Regions from separate parts of the Agrobacterium sp. rho-8.1 genome, predicted to be linked through region 1. Evidence: predicted binding sites of a transcription regulator. Region 1 holds the regulator's gene; the other holds the start of a gene.
What was found. The regulator LexA, encoded in region 1, represses DNA repair genes until DNA is damaged. The targets are predictions, from matches to a motif close to TGTTCNNNNTGTGTTCNG.
Positions count from the first base shown of each region.

Region 1 (9,367 bases):
TGCCTCAGAAGCAGTTTTCCTATTATGATTTCGCACGGCGTGGCTTTAAGCGTGGCCTGCACGATTTCGGCCTCTCAGAATTTCCGCTGAACGGCATCATCAGCAACGATACGCCGCTCGATCAAATCAAAGCGGTAAGCCAGGCGCTGATGAGCGCACCGGACTGTCCCGACGGTTTGGTATCGATCAGTGGCACGTCCACCATCGCCTTCATCGCTGGCGTCGAAGAGGCGGGCAAAAAGGTCGGAAGAGATATCGACGTGGTGTCCAAACAATCTGCCGATTTTCTAAACTGGCTTCGTCCCGAAATCCACACGGTGAACGAGGACATCAAGCTGGCGGGTCGGGAACTGGCCAGGGCTTTGCTCGCACGGATAGACGGGAAACCGGTCCAAGGGCTGCAAAGCCTCAGTCAGCCCGTCTGGTCCAGCCGCGCCCCCAAATTTGGCGCATGAAAAAGGCCCGGATCGCTCCGGGCCTTTCGTTTGATACGGTAGGTGAGAAGCTTAGCCGCGCAGGATCGAACGACCTGCGTAAGCGGCCTGCGGACCGAGCATTTCTTCGATGCGGATCAACTGGTTGTACTTGGCCAGACGGTCGGAGCGCGAGAGCGAGCCGGTCTTGATCTGTCCGCAGTTGGTCGCAACGGCAAGATCGGCAATCGTTGAATCTTCCGTTTCACCGGAGCGGTGAGACATGACGGCGGTGTAGCCAGCCTTGTGTGCCGTCTCAACCGCGTCGAGCGTTTCCGTCAGCGAACCGATCTGGTTGACCTTGACGAGGATGGAGTTGGCCACACCCATCTTGATACCGTCACGGAGGCGCGCGGAGTTGGTGACGAAAAGATCGTCGCCGACAAGCTGAACCTTGGAGCCGATCTTGTCCGTCAGGTATTTCCAGCCATCCCAATCGTCTTCGGCCATGCCGTCTTCGATGGAGATGATCGGATATTTGCCTGCGAGTTCGGCAAGGTAATCCGCCATGGCTTCCGGCTCGAGCGTACGGCCCTCGCCTTCCATCTCGTATTTGCCGTTCTTGAAGAACTCGGTCGAGGCGCAATCGAGTGCCAGTGCAACATCATCGCCCGGCTTGTAGCCAGCCTTTTCGACCGACTTCATGATGAAGTCGAGCGCTTCAGGCGCGCTCTTCAGGCCCGGCGCGAAGCCGCCCTCATCACCCACATTGGTGTTGAAACCCTGTGCCGACAGTTCCTTCTTCAGAACGTGGAAGATTTCCGCGCCAATACGCACGGCGTCACGGATATTTTCCGCGCCAATCGGCATGATCATGAATTCCTGGAAGTCGATCGGATTGTCGGCGTGTGCACCGCCGTTGATGATGTTCATCATCGGAACCGGCAGCAGATGCGCGTTGGGGCCGCCAACATAACGATAAAGTGGCAGGCCGGTGGTTTCGGCCGCAGCCTTGGCAACAGCCAGGGAAACGCCGAGGATGGCGTTTGCGCCCAAGCGGGACTTGTTGGGCGTGCCATCGAGCTCGATCAGGGTCTGGTCGACATGGATCTGGCTTTCAGCATCGAAACCACCCAACGCATCGAAGATTTCCGTGTTGACGGCTTCGACTGCCTTTTCGACACCCTTACCGAGATAACGCTTGCCACCGTCGCGCAATTCGACGGCCTCATGCGCACCCGTCGACGCACCCGATGGAACCGCCGCACGGCCAAACGACCCGTCTTCGAGATAGACATCGACCTCAACAGTCGGGTTGCCACGGCTGTCGAGAATTTCGCGTGCGATGATGTCGGTAATGGCTGTCATGATCTCTCCCTTTGGGACTGGAACAGGATATTCAGTTGCCTGTCTTAGAGCGCATACTAAAAACTGTGAAGCGCTTTTACGATGCGTGGCGCGATAAACAGAGCGTCGGGATGACGACTCGATTGGATTTCCTCAGTCGCTTTAGACGACCATCAAGAAATTACAATGACGGCGCCCGTTCAGGCGCCGGTAGTCCATAAAAGTCGATTGAGGCCAAAACCCGTCAGGCCGATTTCGCGATGTCGTCGAAGGCCAGAAGTTTTTCCAGAAGCTTGGGCATGTCTTTCAAATGAACCATGTTAGGGCCATCCGAGGGTGCATTGTCCGGATCTTCGTGCGTTTCGACGAACAGACCGGCAATCCCGACTGCGACGGCGGCGCGCGACAGCGTTTCCACGAATTCCCGCTGTCCACCCGTTGAGCCGCCCTGCCCGCCCGGCTGTTGAACCGAATGGGTCGCATCGAACACGACAGGCGCGCCGAGCGATGCCATGATAGGCAGGGAGCGCATGTCGGACACAAGCGTGTTGTAACCGAACGATGCGCCGCGTTCGCACAAAAGCACATTCGGGTTGCCGCTATCGTTCAACTTGGCCAGAACGTTCTTCATGTCCCAGGGCGCTAGAAACTGGCCCTTCTTGACGTTGATCACGCGGCCTGTCTTGGCGGCGGCAACTAGAAGGTCCGTTTGTCGGCTAAGGAAAGCAGGGATTTGCAGAATGTCGATGACAGGCGCGACAGTGGCGCACTGCTCTTCCGTGTGAATGTCGGACAAAACCGGGAAGCCGAATTGTTGTTTCAACTCGGAAAAGACCTCCAGTGCCTTCTCTATCCCGATGCCTCGCTGTCCCGACAGAGATGTGCGGTTAGCCTTGTCGTAGGAGGACTTGTAGACCAGACCTATCCCAAGCCTACCGCAAAGTTCGGCGAGGTTTTCCGCAATCATGAAGGCATGATCACGGCTTTCCATCTGGCAAGGGCCAGCGATCAGCGAGAAACGCTTCGTGTTGGAGAATGTGACCTGTCCGGCACCTTCGCCGACGACGACATCAAGATTGTTGCGAACGCTCATCATAACTCCTCGAAAGCAAATATCGCGCCCTGGCCGGAAGCTGGCTGAACCAGCACACGAGCGCCCTTACGCGTGTATGCAACGCCATTAGCAGCAAGCACGGCTGCTGTCACGGCGAGATCGGATACCGAAAAGACAATTGCCTCACCGTTCAAACCCGGACCGATACTTTGCGGAGGTGCGTCAAAGAAATGCTGGGCTGCCGCCGGTCTGACAAGCCGAATGCCAACGCTCGACGCCTGGACATAAAGTTCTTCCTCACCTTCACCAACGGCCGTTGCATCGAAAACCAACTCTATCAAGCGCGTGAAATTGCTTGGCTTGTCTGCGCTCAGAACGACTTGATGAATACCGGTGACGCCATTTTTGTGGCGCTCGAGGTCAGAGCGATCAGCCGGAAGTGCTGCTATGCGCTGACACGAAAAAAAGAAGACGTCACTCGCGTTGTCGCCCGCGAAGGCCAGTCGAAAGCTTGCCTGCGAGGTATTGCCATCCGGCAATGTAACGGGACGACTGAATGAAAAAGGATCTCCGCCGGATAAACCTGCCGCAATAAAATGCTCGTGATCCGAATCGGCATTCTCGCTCTTGGCAACAAGGGCAGACATTCCGTTCTGGCCACGCTGATCGCGAAAGCGTTTATCCTTTGAGACGAAGGCGCTCCCGCTCATCGCATTCATCGAATACGTACCGGCATCGCTGATTGCCAGTGGCTCCAAATAGGTTCCATCTTTCAAAAAGACACAGGCGTTCTCTGTGCCGAAGGGATGTTTGGCACTCGCAGAGACGGTAAAACCGAGTGAGGAAAGGCGTCCACGTGCGTCTTCCAAGCTCGAGACCGGCAGGACAAGATGATCGATGTCGCGACTCATTTGGAAATCCACATCCTGTTATCGGCGACAAACAACGTCCTAGCCGCATAACATTTCCTACAGGATGATTATGTGACGCGCAAAGACACACAATGACAGGAACTTTACAAAATTTTAGGGGATTGCAGAACACATATGGAACATATAGTGTTCGTTCTGTATTTGTTTCGCGAATCTTCGCCTCGAAATCCAAGGGTATTGTCCATGCTCACGCGCAAACAGCAGGAATTGCTTCTCTTCATTCATGAAAGAATGAAAGAATCAGGCGTGCCCCCCTCCTTCGATGAAATGAAGGATGCACTCGATCTCGCCTCGAAATCCGGCATTCACCGGCTGATAACAGCCTTGGAAGAACGCGGGTTCATTCGCCGGCTACCGAATCGTGCACGCGCGCTCGAAGTCATCAAGCTTCCTGAGTCCTACACTCCCCCAGCAAAGCCACCACGCGGGTTTTCACCAAGCGTGATCGAAGGTAGCCTTGGCAAGCCAAAAGCTTCGGAGCCTCCTCCGCCAGCCAATGACGTGATGTCCAACGCCGTCAGTGTTCCTGTCATGGGACGCATCGCAGCAGGCGTTCCCATCTCAGCCATTCAGAACAATACGCACGACGTCGTCGTGCCCTTGGATATGCTGGGTTCGGGCGAGCATTATGCGCTTGAGGTCAAAGGCGATTCGATGATCGAGGCAGGAATTTTTGACGGCGATACCGTCATTATTCGCGACGGAAGCACAGCAAGCCCCGGCGATATCGTCGTTGCCCTCGTGGATGATGAGGAGGCGACATTGAAGCGTTTCCGCCGCAAGGGTGCATCCATTGCATTGGAAGCTGCAAACCCGGCGTACGAGACACGTATTTTCGGACCGGATCGCGTAAAGATTCAGGGCAAGCTGGTCGGCCTCATTCGCCGTTATCACTGAGCAAATTGCAAGTTTTGGTTCGCGAAATTCTTTGGCGTTTTCTCGTAACAGCGTGGCCCCCGCTGCGCTGGTGTCATCCCAAATCGCTATCGATGATTGAACCTTGACCTCGATGGTCGCGTGATCGCGGTTTGCATCGCGTGATCCTGTCACGTCACCGCCCGTGTGTTTGGCGACTACAATGACGTTACGGGCCGCATGACGATTTGCGCCTTTGGATGTTTTTTTCAGCGATGTTTTATGATTGCCTCTGCCCCGGAATTCATGTCGAAGACACCCATTTTTCAGACTAGACCGGATTGCGCAACATCAAATAAATTGAAGTCTTTGATCTCGTAGGTCGTCTGTATCAATCATGTGACCTGCGATAACACAGTCCTGACAACAGGGGGCTTCGGATGTATGAACTTTACATAACCAACAAGAACTACTCTTCCTGGTCCTTGCGGCCCTGGGTTCTGATGCAAGAACTTGCTATTCCGTTCGAGGAAAAACTGGTGCCGTTTGGCGAGACTGTTCACGACTTCCAGTCGTTCTCGCCAACAGGCAAAGTCCCATGCCTTGTTGACGGTGATCTCACGATTTGGGAATCCGTTTCGATCATCGAATACTTGGGCGAACGGCACCCTGGTGTTTGGGCCGATCACGCGAAAGCACGCGCATGGTCCAGGTCTGCGGTTGCTGAAATGCATGCGGGCTTCTCGGCGCTGCGCAACCAGCACCCCATGAGCGTCGGCTTGCGGATCAAACCACGCCAAATCACTGGGAACCTCCAGCATGACATCTCCCGCATCGATGCTCTATGGCAGCAGGGCCTTTCTGTGTCCGGAGGTCCATTTCTTGCTGGAAAGACCTTCACGGCAGTCGATGCTTTTTTCTGCCCTGTTGCGTTTCGGTTCCAGACCTATGGAACTGGTTTGTCTGAGAAAAGTGAGACCTACAAACAATTGCTTCTGTCTCTTCCATCCATGAAGAAATGGCAAACAGCAGCACTGCAGGAGGTCTGGCGCGATGCCGGGCATGAGGCTGAAGCGCGAGCGTCTGGGGAGTGGCTGGAAGACTTGCGCACCACATAGGTGAATGGTCCCGCGCGGGCACCTATTGGCCGACAGACAGCATCTGCTGGATATGGTCAGGCAGTGCGTCATCGTAGCTCTTGCTGCGCCAATCGTAGGTGCGATGCGTCGTCCAGAGACGGCTCTGTCCCTGCATTGCAGCTTCGGCACGTGCGATGGGTTGATCCTTCCGTCCAAGCCAAAGTTCGAGGGAGCCCGTGCGTCGTAATGTATCGGCGCTGATGAGAAGGGCACCGGAGCGACACGCGGAAAACGGAGATCGGCGTGTCGTCACCACGATGCTGGCAATATCGCATGCTGTGCCTGTGAAGGCAGTATTAAACACAACGGCGATCGTGACATCCTTGTCCGATTTCGCAACGCACCACATGTCTTTACGGCATGTGAACAATCCGACGGTTGACGCGGCGGTCTCCATGTCTTGCGTGGCATTTCTTCGTTCAGCGTCCGTCAGAGGAATGAAACCCCGAGATGATGGAGCCGTGGTCTCTCCAGCGTCGTCGTCATCCGTTTGCGGCGTGTCCAGAATCTTCGCTCCCACATGCTGAGCTGGCAGCGGCAGTGCTTTTTCCCACTGCTCATAAACGAAACCGGAGCCGCGCTGTTTCGTGGTTGCAACTGCATCTTTTGACAGCAGAGCGACGAGAGAGCCATCTTCGTAAATCAAAACATCCGGCTTGCTGCGCCATTGCTCTGTCACAAGCATCGTCAGCCCAGCGAATATGAAGGGAATCCCGATCAGAGCAAGCCGTGTCCGCAGCAGTGCAATCAGCATGAAGCCGGTCGTCGATACCGCGAGAAACCATCCGTTCTGGCGTCCAATCGTTGTGTCGCCACCCCAGCTCGATACTTCCTTGGCTATCTTGATGACCATCGCCATGCCGTAACCCATGACCTTGAGAAAGGGCCCATCCAGTCCGAACGGCATCAACAGCATGCCGACCAGCCCAAACGGCATGACGATGAGCGACATGATCGGCATGGCGGCAAGGTTTGCGGCCAAACCATAGGCGGTGATCCGGTGAAAATGTTCGATGGAATAGATGGCGGTCGAGATGCCACCGATCAGTGACGTGATGACGACACCACCGATGATGGTTGCCGCTTTGGAGCCCAGTGACAACCACCACGGCGGACGCGCCATTGTCAATCGTTCTCGGTCCCCGCGCCATCTGCTCCAGGCGGCATAACCGGAAACCAGCGCAAGTGTTGCGGCGAAGGACATCTGGAAGCTTGGGCCCATCACCTCATGCGGTGATATCAGGATGATGACGATCGCCGACAGCGCCACGTTGCGCAGGCTGATCGACGGCCTGTCGACCAACACGGCAAACAGCATGATCGACATCATCAACCAAGCGCGTTCGGCTGAAACCGCAAAACCGGAAATGAGATAGTATGCCAGCGTCATCACGAGTGCCGCAAAGGCCGATATTTTCTTGACGGGCCAGCGCTGCGAAAACCCCGGAAACAGGCTGAATGCGGTGCGCAGTCCCACGAAGAAGATACCGGCCGCCAGTGCCATATTGAGCCCCGAGATCGCAACGATATGCGCCAGCCCGGAGACGCGTAGCGCCTCCATCGTGTCATTGGAAATCGCACGTCTCTCATCGGTGACAATGGACGCCGCAAAGGCACCGGCATCCCCTCCGATCAAGTCCCGAATACGCTGAGCGATGTTGCTTCGAAGTTGGTAGAGCCACGTGTCGGCCGTTTGGGTCCAAGTCTTTGTTTCCGACTGTTCCTGACCTGATGGCATAGCCTTTGGTGCGCCATAGAAAAATCCCGTTGCGCCGACGCCGTTAAAAAAAGATGCGAAGGCGAAATCGTTGAGCCCGGGCAATGCAGGACCGGATGGTGGAGAGAGACGGGCTTTTCCGCTGATTGTCTGGCCGATACCAATCGCCTCATGGCGACTGCGCGACACCACGGAGACTTGTTCCGGTGGACGTGTGAGGATCGGGTCGGAGGTGGATTTGAGTTCGATCAGATAACGCCAGTACCCCCTGGCATCCAGTTCTCGACGCTCAACCGTACCGCTGACCGTCGTCGTGACGGGCGTATCGAGAATGACAGTCCCTGCTCGCCTTGCCTCCCAGTCAGAAAGGAGCATACCGGCCAGAACGAGTGTCAGAACCTTGAAAAAAGCAGGCGTCACGCCCGGACGATGATATGTGGCAACGGCCAGGGCGGCCAAGCAAATGGCTAGTCCCAGAAGCATCCATGACGATGGCGTGACAGGAAGGACAAACCAGAAGGCCGCACCTGCCGCGACGAACACCGGGACGAAAAGAAAGCCTTGCCGGTAGGCATCTTCCTCCGCAACGCAGCGACGAATCCATTGGTAGACACGGAAGGTCAGACGTTTCATGCGGTCTGGCGCTTGACCGGATAAGACGACAGCGCCTCTCGAGGTATGCAGCGGGGACAACAAATCATCGAGGTCCGTCTGTGAGACGAAACCCGTTGCTGCAGCACGGATCTGCCGTTTGTCTTCCTGAACGTTCACACGACTGGCGCCCCCTGCCGCAGGGGCTTAGTTTGCAACCTGAAAAGGCAGATTGCAACGGGTTGTGTGATTAAGGAAGCATTGACCTAGAATGAAACAGGATGCCGTAGAAATGCTCCATTTCAGGACTTTGGAATGCCGCGATGCACAATTCGGCCGCTGAATAGCTTGGCTTTATCGCGCAGATCATATAGCTAAATCGCTGACGCTTAAACTGGCTGATGCGTCCCCCGCATCGCCTGCATATTTCGGAGGTATGGTATGACGGAAACTAGCGCGACAGTGACACTCGGCGATAATAAGGTCGATCTTCCTGTCCGGGAAGGCACGATCGGACCTAAGGTCGTCGACATCGGCACGCTTTACAAAAATACCGGTACCTTTACCTACGACCCCGGCTTCACCTCGACTGCGTCTTGCGAGTCCAAGATTACCTACATCGATGGTGACGAAGGTGTTCTTCTGCACCGCGGCTACCCTATCGAGCAACTGGCCGAACAGGGTGATTTCCTCGAGACCTGCTATCTGCTGCTCTACGGCGAACTGCCGACGGCTGCGCAGAAGAAGGACTTCGACACCCGCGTCACGCGCCACACCATGGTTCATGAGCAGATGAGCCGCTTCTTCACCGGTTATCGCCGCGACGCCCACCCAATGGCTGTCATGTGCGGCACGGTCGGCGCGCTCTCGGCGTTCTATCACGACTCGACCGACATTACCGATCCTCACCAGCGCATGGTCGCTTCGCTGCGCATGATCGCCAAGATGCCCACCATCGCGGCAATGGCCTACAAGTACCACATCGGCCAGCCCTTCGTGTATCCGAAGAACGACCTGGACTACGCGTCCAACTTCCTCAACATGTGCTTTGCCGTGCCATGCGAAGATTACAAGGTCGATCCGGTCCTGGCCCGCGCTATGGATCGCATCTTCATCCTGCATGCAGACCATGAGCAGAACGCATCGACATCGACAGTTCGCCTTGCCGGCTCTTCCGGTGCAAACCCGTTCGCGTGTATCGCAGCCGGCATCGCCTGCCTTTGGGGACCTGCCCATGGTGGCGCCAACGAAGCCGCGCTCAACATGCTCAACGAAATCGGTTCGGTTGATCGCATTCCTGAATACATCGCCCGCGCCAA
Region 1 covers NZ_CP192788.1:1,332,930-1,342,296, reverse strand. The annotation lists gene RMR21_RS06775 (LacI family transcriptional regulator) at 1-455, shown strand, start outside; gene eno (phosphopyruvate hydratase) at 507-1,781, opposite strand; gene kdsA (3-deoxy-8-phosphooctulonate synthase) at 2,005-2,853, opposite strand; gene RMR21_RS06760 (VOC family protein) at 2,853-3,725, opposite strand; gene lexA (transcriptional repressor LexA) at 3,930-4,643, shown strand; gene RMR21_RS06750 (glutathione S-transferase family protein) at 5,042-5,719, shown strand; gene RMR21_RS06745 (ComEC/Rec2 family competence protein) at 5,742-8,090, opposite strand; gene gltA (citrate synthase) at 8,490-9,367, shown strand, end outside.

Region 2 (9,367 bases), on a different replicon from region 1:
GATGTGGGAAAAACTGTCCTCTACCGATACGGCTTGATTTCCCTTGGCTTGGTCGTCAATCTCTGCACGGGAGAGGCAAGGCAGGATGTACGCCTGTTTACCTGGGAAAAGATGGCTGCGGTTAAGCTTTGTTGACACCATGACCGTCAGGTCTTGCGTTGCCCAGGCACGCTCCATTTCCTTCTGCTCTGGAACGGCTCGAACAAGATTTCCACCCAATGAAATGAACGCCTTGATTTTGCCCGCGATCAGGCCCTTTACCGCATCAACGATCGTGGTGCCATCCTTGGTCGGCGGATCGAAATCAAACAATTGCTTGAGTGTGTCCATCGGTATCAGCTTCGTCTTTTCGGCGATGCCAACTGTGCGCTGCCCTTGCACGTTGGAGTGCCCCCGCACCGGGCAGCAGCCAGCACCCTCGCGCCCGATGTTGCCACGCAAAAGCAGGAGATTGACCAGCATTGCGACATTGAGCGCGCCTTGCGAATGCTGGGTCAGTCCCATTCCATACACGCCAATGACCCGTTCAGAGCCGATATAAATGTCTCCAGCACGTCTGAGTGCTGCCTCCGTCAGGCCGCTCTCTCGCTCGATGTCGCTCCACGATACGTTTCTGACGCTGTCGATGAACTCATCAAACCCCGTCGTGTGTTGGGTGACGAAGTCGATGTCGATGATGCGAGGCGCGCCGTTTGCAACCCCTAAGTCGTCCGCCTCTACCACAACCTTGCAGAGGCCCATCATGGCAGCGATGTCGCCTCCGGCTTTGACCTGAAGATATTCGTCAGAAATCTGCGTTTCGTGGCCCGTCAGCATATCGAACGGGCTTTGCGGATTGACGAAGGACACCAAGCCCTGCTCGACAACCGGATTGAAGGTCACGATGCGTGCGCCACGCTTTTTCGCTTGCTGAAGGGGATGTAGAAATCGTGGACTGTTCGATCCCGGATTCTGCCCGAAAAAGAAAAAAGCGTCCGCTTTTTCAAGATCTTCCCAGATGATGGTGCCAACCGGAGAGCCGATGACCTTATTGAGACCGACAGAGGTTGTCTCATGGCACATGTTGGAGCTCTGCGGCAGATTATTGGTGCCGTAGACCCGCGCTAGCAGTGCGTAAAGATAGGATGCTTCCAGTCCCGCATGACCGGACGAATAGAACACCACATCGTCATGGGGCAATTCCTTCAGCGTGGCGCCAATCTTTCCGAAAGCATCTTCCCATGTCACCTCGACATAGCGATCTGTCTGGGGATCATAGCGCATGGGATGTGTGAGCCGCCCGGTCTGCTCCAGATCATAGTCTTTCCAGTCTCTCAGTTCTGAGACTGTGTGCTTATCCCAGAAGTCGGGCTTACAGCGCGCGCTGGTTAAATCCGAAAGTGTGGCCTTGGCACCATTCTCGCAGAACTCGAACGGATGATAATTGACGGGTTTCGGCCATGCGCAGGAGACGCATTGGAAACCACCCGGCTTGTTCTGGCTGGCAAGTGTTTGAAGGATCGCTGGCGAGGGGAACGTGTCGCCAAACATGTGAGCGATGGATTTCACCGACCCCCACCCGCCAGCAGGACCTTCTGACTCTGGGTTGGGGATGCGGTCAGTCATGATTGATCTCACAGTCTGGGGTTATGGATGAGGAAGAAACGGTTTATCTGCCGACCTATTGTTTTGGTTCGTGAATAGGGCAGCCGTTGAAACGCTCACGGAATTTTGCTGAGTGCTCGTAGGGGGCCTTTCGGGCGCGATTGATGTTGCCAAGCGGCTGATGTGCTGTGAGCCCTGTCCAGACACTGAAACGCATCTCTTCATCGACTTTTCGCACCTGCTCATCACTCCAACTATCTTGAGGCCCAGCGGTTATCGTCGCGACCGTGACGAAAGGCGCTTCTTTTTGGTCCCATTCTACGGTTGGGTCTTCAATGGGTTGAGCCTCGATGTCGCGACAGAGCTGAACCTGAAACTCCCATTCTCCAGAAATGGTTTTCATCTCTGCCTGAACCGTGTCGCGGATGGCGTTTTCGCCAACAATTGTGTCAATTTCCTTGCCGGTCAGCTCGGTCAGATAGGAGGAGACGGGTTTTAGACTGAACTTCGCAACGTAATCCCCGTAACGGAAGGGTGTCACGCTATAATAGGTTTCCCCCAACGGATCGACGTTCGGCGCGCCGCCCATGGATTGCACGGTGGAACTGGAAAGGCCGACGGCATCCATCGCGTTATTGACGACCTGCAGCACACTCGACATGACCTTTTTGGTGCCTTCCATCCTGTCGGTCGTTTTGGCGAGCAGTTTCAAGCTGCCAAGAAATTTATCAGCAGTCTTGGCCTGAAATATGGGGCCGTTGACCATGACGAAATCCTGGCTACGCCCAGCCGCGTCGGGAAGGCGGTCGCCATCAACGCCCACCACTTTCAAAGCCAAGCCGCGAGGCAGTGAAATCGCGTCAGGGAGTATGTCGCCAGCATTTGTCGATATGCGCATGAAGACTGTATAGCTGCCAGGATGGGCGAACAGGCCTTGGGCCAATTCAGGTGGAAGGCCGTCTTTGACATGAAGTTTGCCCTGAAGAATTCCGTGCGATTTGGCATGAACAGATCTCACCGCGTGCCCACAATTGTTTGCGGTCTTTTCCAGGATCGTATCGAAGGTTTCGTTGAGACCCTGAATCGTCTCCTGTTCGTCGGGCTGGATTTCTTCAAGATCGGGAGAAAAGCGAACGGGTTGCGACATCGACATTTAAGGCTCCTCTGAACTGAGAAGAAAACGTCATGAGACCGGGTTAGTTCCTGTTCATTAACCCGTATGGCGGTCGCCGAGAGAACAATTGCTATTCGTTACCGGGACCTAAATTCTACTTTCCAACTTTCTATGATCTCGACCAGCTTTCGAAGAGCGTCGTCCTAGTTTGAAGGATCCAGATCAGTCGTTGCCATCAACTGGCTCGGTGTGGGTCATATCGCAGTTCATTTTCAGCATCCGTGTAACCTGACCAGTCGGCCTGCTGCGTTCACAATCCGAGATCAAGCTGTGGAGCTTGGGTACTGTCTTCGGTGCTGAGGGAGGAAAGGGTGATACCCAAAAGACGCACCGACCTTTTGAACGGGAAGACAGACCCCAGCAACGTGTCAGCGATCTCAAGGATCATCTCAACACCTGAAACCCTTGCGGCCAAGGTCTTGCTTCGTGTCGCCTGGGTAAAATCCGAATACTTGATTTTGACGGTCACTGTTTTGCCGTTGATGTCGTGCGCTTCGCAGTACCGCCAGACCTTTTCGGCCAAGGGTCGCAATTCGGCTTGAGCGAGATCGAGCGTGTCGATGTCCTCGACAAACGTATCTTCGGCACCGACGGATTTTCGGATGCGGTTGGCCTTGACCTGCCGCTCATCGATGCCGCGGGCAATGCCGTAGAAATATGGACCTGATTTTCCGAAGTGTTGTTGCAGGAAGGCAAGGGGTTTGGATTTCAAATCCAGACCCGTTTCTATGCCATGTCGCTTCATCCGCTCTGCCGTGGCGGGGCCAACCCCGTGGAATTTCTTGACGGGGAGGGCCTCGACAAAGCCTGGGCCGTTCTTCGGAGTGATCACCGCCTGACCATTGGGCTTGTTCAGGTCGCTCGCCATCTTCGCCAGAAACTTGTTGTAGGAGATGCCAGCAGAGGCATTGAGACCTGTGACCGCCTTGATCTTGGCACGGATTTCGAGTGCTATCTCGGTAGCAACCTCCATACCTTTCAGGTTCTCGGTAACGTCGAGATAAGCCTCATCAAGTGACAGCGGCTCTATGACGGGTGTGTACTGCGCAAAGATCTCGCGGATCTGCTGCGAGACCTGACGATAGACCTCGAAACGAGGCGGCACGAAAATCAGGTCAGGGCATTTTCGTTTGGCAGTGATCGATGGCATAGCTGAATAGACGCCGAAGGTTCTTGCCTCGTAACTCGCGGCTGCCACAACCCCTCGGGCAGCAGATCCCCCGACCGCCAGCGGCTTGCCACGGAGCTCTGGGTTGTCACGTTGCTCCACGGAGGCGTAGAACGCATCCATATCCACGTGAATGATTTTGCGAACCGGGTGCATGTCTGGTCCTTACCGATTGACCTTGTGCTTGCTGGAAAAGTTGATGCGCTCCAGAGGTGGATAGGTGAGCCTCCCATCCTCTTCAACGCGGACGCTCCTATTTCCACATGCCGCGCATGCGTGCGCCGACATCGATGCGGATCTGCTGGGCACTGCGTTCAGATGCTGCGGCCGAGACTTTCGGCCACGCCGTCGGTTCGAAATACTGCAGCAGCGTCGCCGGGATGAACCGCGTACGCGATGCATAGACGTGCCTGTCGCCCTGCGAGTTCTGACCGTGCGTGAAAAATCGTTGCGGCGTGATGAGCGACAGGCTGTCCTTGGCCCGCGTCATGCCGACATAGAGCAGACGCCGTTCCTCCTCGATCTCCTGCGTCGTCCCTGTCCCAAGGTCTGACGGTATGCAGCCATCGACAACGTTCAACATGAAGACCGATCGCCATTCCTGTCCTTTGGCCGAGTGAATTGTCGACAGGATGAGATAGTCCTCGTCAAGCAACGGCACGCCCGCCTGATCGCTGGTCGCATCGGGTGGATCAAGCGTCAGTTCGGTGAGGAACCGTTCGCGCGAGGCGTAGCCGCTGGCAATCTGCTCGAGTTGCAGGAGGTCGGCCTTGCGGGTATCAGCGTCTTCATGGATGCGATCGAGATGTGGTTCGTACCACAGGCGGGCCTGCGCGATATCCGACGGCCACCCTTCCTGGGATTTGCGAAGGCCTCCCAGCAATTGGACGAATGATGTCCAATCCTCGCCCGTTTTTGGTGGTGGCGGAATTTCAGCCAGCGCCAGGAGAGGCTTCGGATCTGAGGCGATCGTGTCAAGAATGGTGCCAGCTTTCTTCGGTCCAATGCCGGGCAACATTTGCAGAAGACGAAAACCCGCAACCCGGTCACGCGGATTCTGGGCGAAACGCAATACGGCCAGCATGTCCTTCACGTGGGCACTGTCGAGAAATTTTAAGCCGCCAAACTTGACGAAGGGGATGTTGCGACGGGTGAGTTCGACTTCGAGCGTTCCGCTGTGACTGGATGTCCGAAACAAGACAGCCTGCTGCTTTAGCGTCATTCCGGTCTCGCGATTTGCCAGCACCTGCTCGACAATGAAATTCGCCTGTTCGGTCTCGTCTTTGACGGTCACGAGTTTGGGGCGCTCCAGCGACTCCCGTTCGGTCCACAGGTTCTTGGTGAAACGCTCACGGGCCAGTTCGATCACTCCGTTGGCCGCGGCCAGAATGGGCTGGGTCGAACGATAGTTGCGATCGAGTGTGATGACATCGGCGGCAGGGCTAAAAGATGTCGGGAAGTCGAGAATGTTGCGAACCGTCGCTGCCCGGAACGAGTAGATTGATTGGGCATCGTCACCAACCACGGTCAAGCCACGCCCGCCGGGTTTGAGCGCCATCAGGACAGACGACTGGAGTTTGTTGGTATCCTGATATTCGTCGACCATGACATGGTCAAAGCGGTTGCCGATGTCGTCGGCAAGATCGGGATCGCTGACCATCTGCGCCCAGTAGAGCAAGAGATCATCATAATCGAGCACGTTCTGCGCCTGCTTGGCCTCCACATAAGCTCCGAACAGTTCCTTCAATTGTTCTTCCCATGTGGCGACCCACGGATAGTGCTGCCGCAGGATCGCGTTCAGCAGCGTTTCCGAGTTGACCGCGCGGGAGTAGATCGCGAGGCAGGTGCCCTTGGTCGGAAAGCGGCTCTCTGTTTTGGAAAATCCGAGCTCGTGCCGCACGAGGTTCATCAGGTCGGCGCTGTCTTCCCGATCATGGATGGTGAAGTCGAGGTTGAGACCGATCTGCTCGGCATACATCCGCAGCAGTCTCGCACCGATCCCATGAAACGTACCGGACCAAGCGAGCGCATCTGTTAGGACGGCGGAATTGGCTCCGAGGACGTTGCGGCAGATACGCTCGACGCGGCGGGCCATTTCCGAGGCGGCTCTGCGCGAAAAGGTCATCAGCAGAATGCGGCGCGGGTCCGCACCATTGACGATCAGATGGGCCACGCGATGCGCTAATGTGTTTGTCTTGCCGGATCCGGCGCCAGCGATGATCAACAGCGGCCCTGCCGTGTTGCCCTCAGCGAGCCCGACGCCATGCTCGACCGCCTTGCGCTGCTGCTCGTTCAGTTTTTCCAGATAGGCAACGGCCATAAGAGCTCGCTTGATGCAGAAAGTGGAAGGGAAGCGTTATGAACAAATGCGGAACATATAATGTCACTGGATGATTTGGAAGATCATTTTTCATATCTCTAAACAATCATTCATCGTGAGAGCCGTCGGTTCGAACCAACCATGATCCAAGGCGTTGAGGTCTGTGAGAATGAGCAATGGGAAGGAAGAAATCATGGCTGACGATAGCACCACCACAATCCGAGCCACGTTCAACACACGCACTGCCGCCGATCTAGCGGTGGAGCACCTCGTCCAGCAGCACGGGATTTCGCGTCCTGACATCTTTATTCAGTCAGCCACCGCGGAGAACACATCAGGGTCAGTTGCATCTGGTGGCGATGTCTCGAAAAGCGGTGCGGTGCGCGACGATGCCCCTCTCGAAGGTGAGATCGAAGTGTCCGCCGACATTCCGTCCGACAAGATTTCTGCGGTTCAGCGTAGTCTTGGCGAGGCTGGGGCACTTCGGGTATCGGGTGCTCCATAAGGCGGTCCCGCGTTGGTGAGGAGGGGTGGATGCCATGGCCGACAATCTTAGCAAGTACCGATCCAAACGCGATTTCAAGCAGACGCTTGAGCCGAGTGGAGAGGTTCAAGTCAAGGCATCCAACCGTCGCCGTTTCGTCATCCAGAAGCATGACGCGACACGGCTACATTATGATCTCCGCATCGAGCTCGATGGCGTGTTCAAATCCTGGGCAGTAACCCGAGGTCCGTCTCTCGATCCTGGTGACAAGCGGCTTTCCGTGGAGGTCGAAGACCATCCCCTTGACTATGGTGATTTTGAGGGAACGATACCGAAGGGTCAATATGGCGGCGGCACAGTCATGCTGTGGGATCGCGGATACTGGGAGCCCGAGGGGAACAAGACCCCCGAGGAGGCGTTGGCGAAGGGCGATTTCAAGTTCACTTTGGAAGGTGAACGCCTGCATGGAAGTTTTGTTCTTGTGCGGATGCGCAACGACCGCGACGATGGCAAGCGTACCAACTGGCTGCTGATCAAACACCGTGACGATTATGCGGTCGACGAGAATGGAGCAGCCGTACTGGATGACAATCTGACGTCCGTCGCTTCCGGTAGAACCATGGAGGCAATCGCCGCTGGCGAAGGGAAAAAGCCCAAGCCGTTCATGACGAAAGGCGATACGGTTAAGGCAGACGCGGTATGGGACAGCAATGACGGTCTTGCCGCCGACGAGCGCAAGGCTGGCACGAAGACGTCGTCGAATAAAAAGTTGGCTCGACCAAAGGCAGCCAAGTCCACCAACGCTGAATCGGCGATGCCGAACTTTATCGCCCCGCAGCTCTGCGAGAGCCTAACACGTCCACCGGCGGGCAAAGGCTGGATCCACGAGATCAAGTTCGACGGCTACCGGGTGCAAATGCGCGTCGCTGGCGGCGAGGTGACGCTAAAGACCCGCAAAGGTCTGGATTGGACATCCAAATGGCCTGCTATTGCGGAGGCGGCGTCGGCACGCCCTGACTGCATCTTAGATGGTGAAGTATGTGCGCTTGACGAGCGGGGTGCGCCTGATTTCGCTGCTTTGCAGGCAGCACTGTCTGAGGGGACGACCGACGATCTTGTCTATTTCGTGTTCGATCTGCTGTTTGATGGTGACGAGGATTTGAGAAAGCTTCCCCTGACGGAGCGCAAGTCGCGTTTGGAAACCCTAATGTCCGATGCGGGCGAGGATCCTCGCCTGAGGTTTGTCGAACACTTCGAGACGGGTGGCGATGCCGTACTGAAGTCGGCCTGCAGGCTGTCGCTAGAGGGTATCGTCTCCAAGGAGGCAGATGCTCCTTATGTGTCCGGCCGGACGAAGACATGGGCGAAATCCAAATGTCGCGCTGGTCATGAAGTGGTCATCGGTGCCTATGCCAGGACCAATGGAAAATTTCGGTCGCTGCTGGTTGGCGTCTTCAGCGGCAAGCACTTCGTGTACGTCGGCCGGGTCGGGACTGGCTATAGCGCCAAGACCGTCGAACAATTGCTGCCGCAGCTTCAAGAGATGGAAACGGCCAAATCTCCTTTCACAGGAATTGGAGCACCAAAGACGTCAGACGATATCGTCTGGCTCAAGCCACAACTCGTCGCCGAGATCGAATTCGCCGGATGGACCGCGGACGGTCAGGTTCGACAGGGTGCGTTCAAGGGGCTGCGCGAAGACAAGCCCGCACCAGAGGTGGAAGCAGAAGACCCCGCGACGCCCTCGGATGTGGATGTCCCCGATCCTGAGACCGACAAGCCTCCACCCAAGCGTTCCCGGAGAGGCGCAAAGGAAGAGGTCATGGGCGTCATGATCTCAAGCCCCGACAAGGCGCTCTGGCCCGACGCGGGTGACAGACAACCTGTCACCAAGGTTGACCTTGCCCAGTACCACGAGGCTGTCGGAGCGTGGATGATAAATCATATCAAAGGTCGGCCATGCTCGATCCTTCGTTGCCCTGATGGCATTGGCGGGGAGCAATTTTTCCAGCGCCATGCTGCCCCCGGCACGTCGAACCTTCTGGAGCTCGTGACGGTCTTTGGTGACAAGAAACCCTATCTGCAGATCGATCGCGTTGAGGGCCTTTCCGCCATCGCCCAGATCGGCGGGATCGAACTTCATCCATGGAACTGCGCACCGGATCAACAGGACGTGCCGGGTCGTCTGGTTTTCGATCTCGATCCAGGCCCGAACGTCGAGTTCCCAGCAGTCGTCGACGCCGCCCGCGAAATCCGCGACCGGCTGGAAGAACTGGGCCTTGTCAGTTTTTGCAAGACCACTGGCGGCAAGGGCTTGCACGTCGTGACACCTCTCGCTGTGCCCAAGGGCAAAAAGCTGAGCTGGGACGAGGCCAAGAGCTTTGCGCATGATGTCTGTCAGGATATGGCGTTAGATAACCCAGACCTCTACCTTATCAAGATGGCGAAGAACCAGCGGGAAGGGCGGATATTTCTGGACTACTTGCGCAACGACCGGATGGCGACGGCGGTCGCGCCATTGTCTCCGCGAGCACGTGAGGGTGCGACGGTATCGATGCCCCTGAACTGGACACAGGTGAAAGCCGATCTCGATCCGACCCGATTCACGGTTAGGACCGTGCCGGGCCTTTTGAAGAA
Region 2 covers NZ_CP192791.1:175,396-184,762, reverse strand. The annotation lists gene RMR21_RS24650 (FdhF/YdeP family oxidoreductase) at 1-1,605, opposite strand, end outside; gene RMR21_RS24645 (catalase family protein) at 1,661-2,737, opposite strand; gene dinB (DNA polymerase IV) at 3,009-4,082, opposite strand; gene RMR21_RS24635 (ATP-dependent helicase) at 4,180-6,246, opposite strand; gene RMR21_RS24630 (hypothetical protein) at 6,440-6,751, shown strand; gene ligD (DNA ligase D) at 6,786-9,367, shown strand, end outside.
Region 2: the regulator LexA is predicted to act here: its motif matches at 6,285-6,302, upstream of RMR21_RS24635 (ATP-dependent helicase).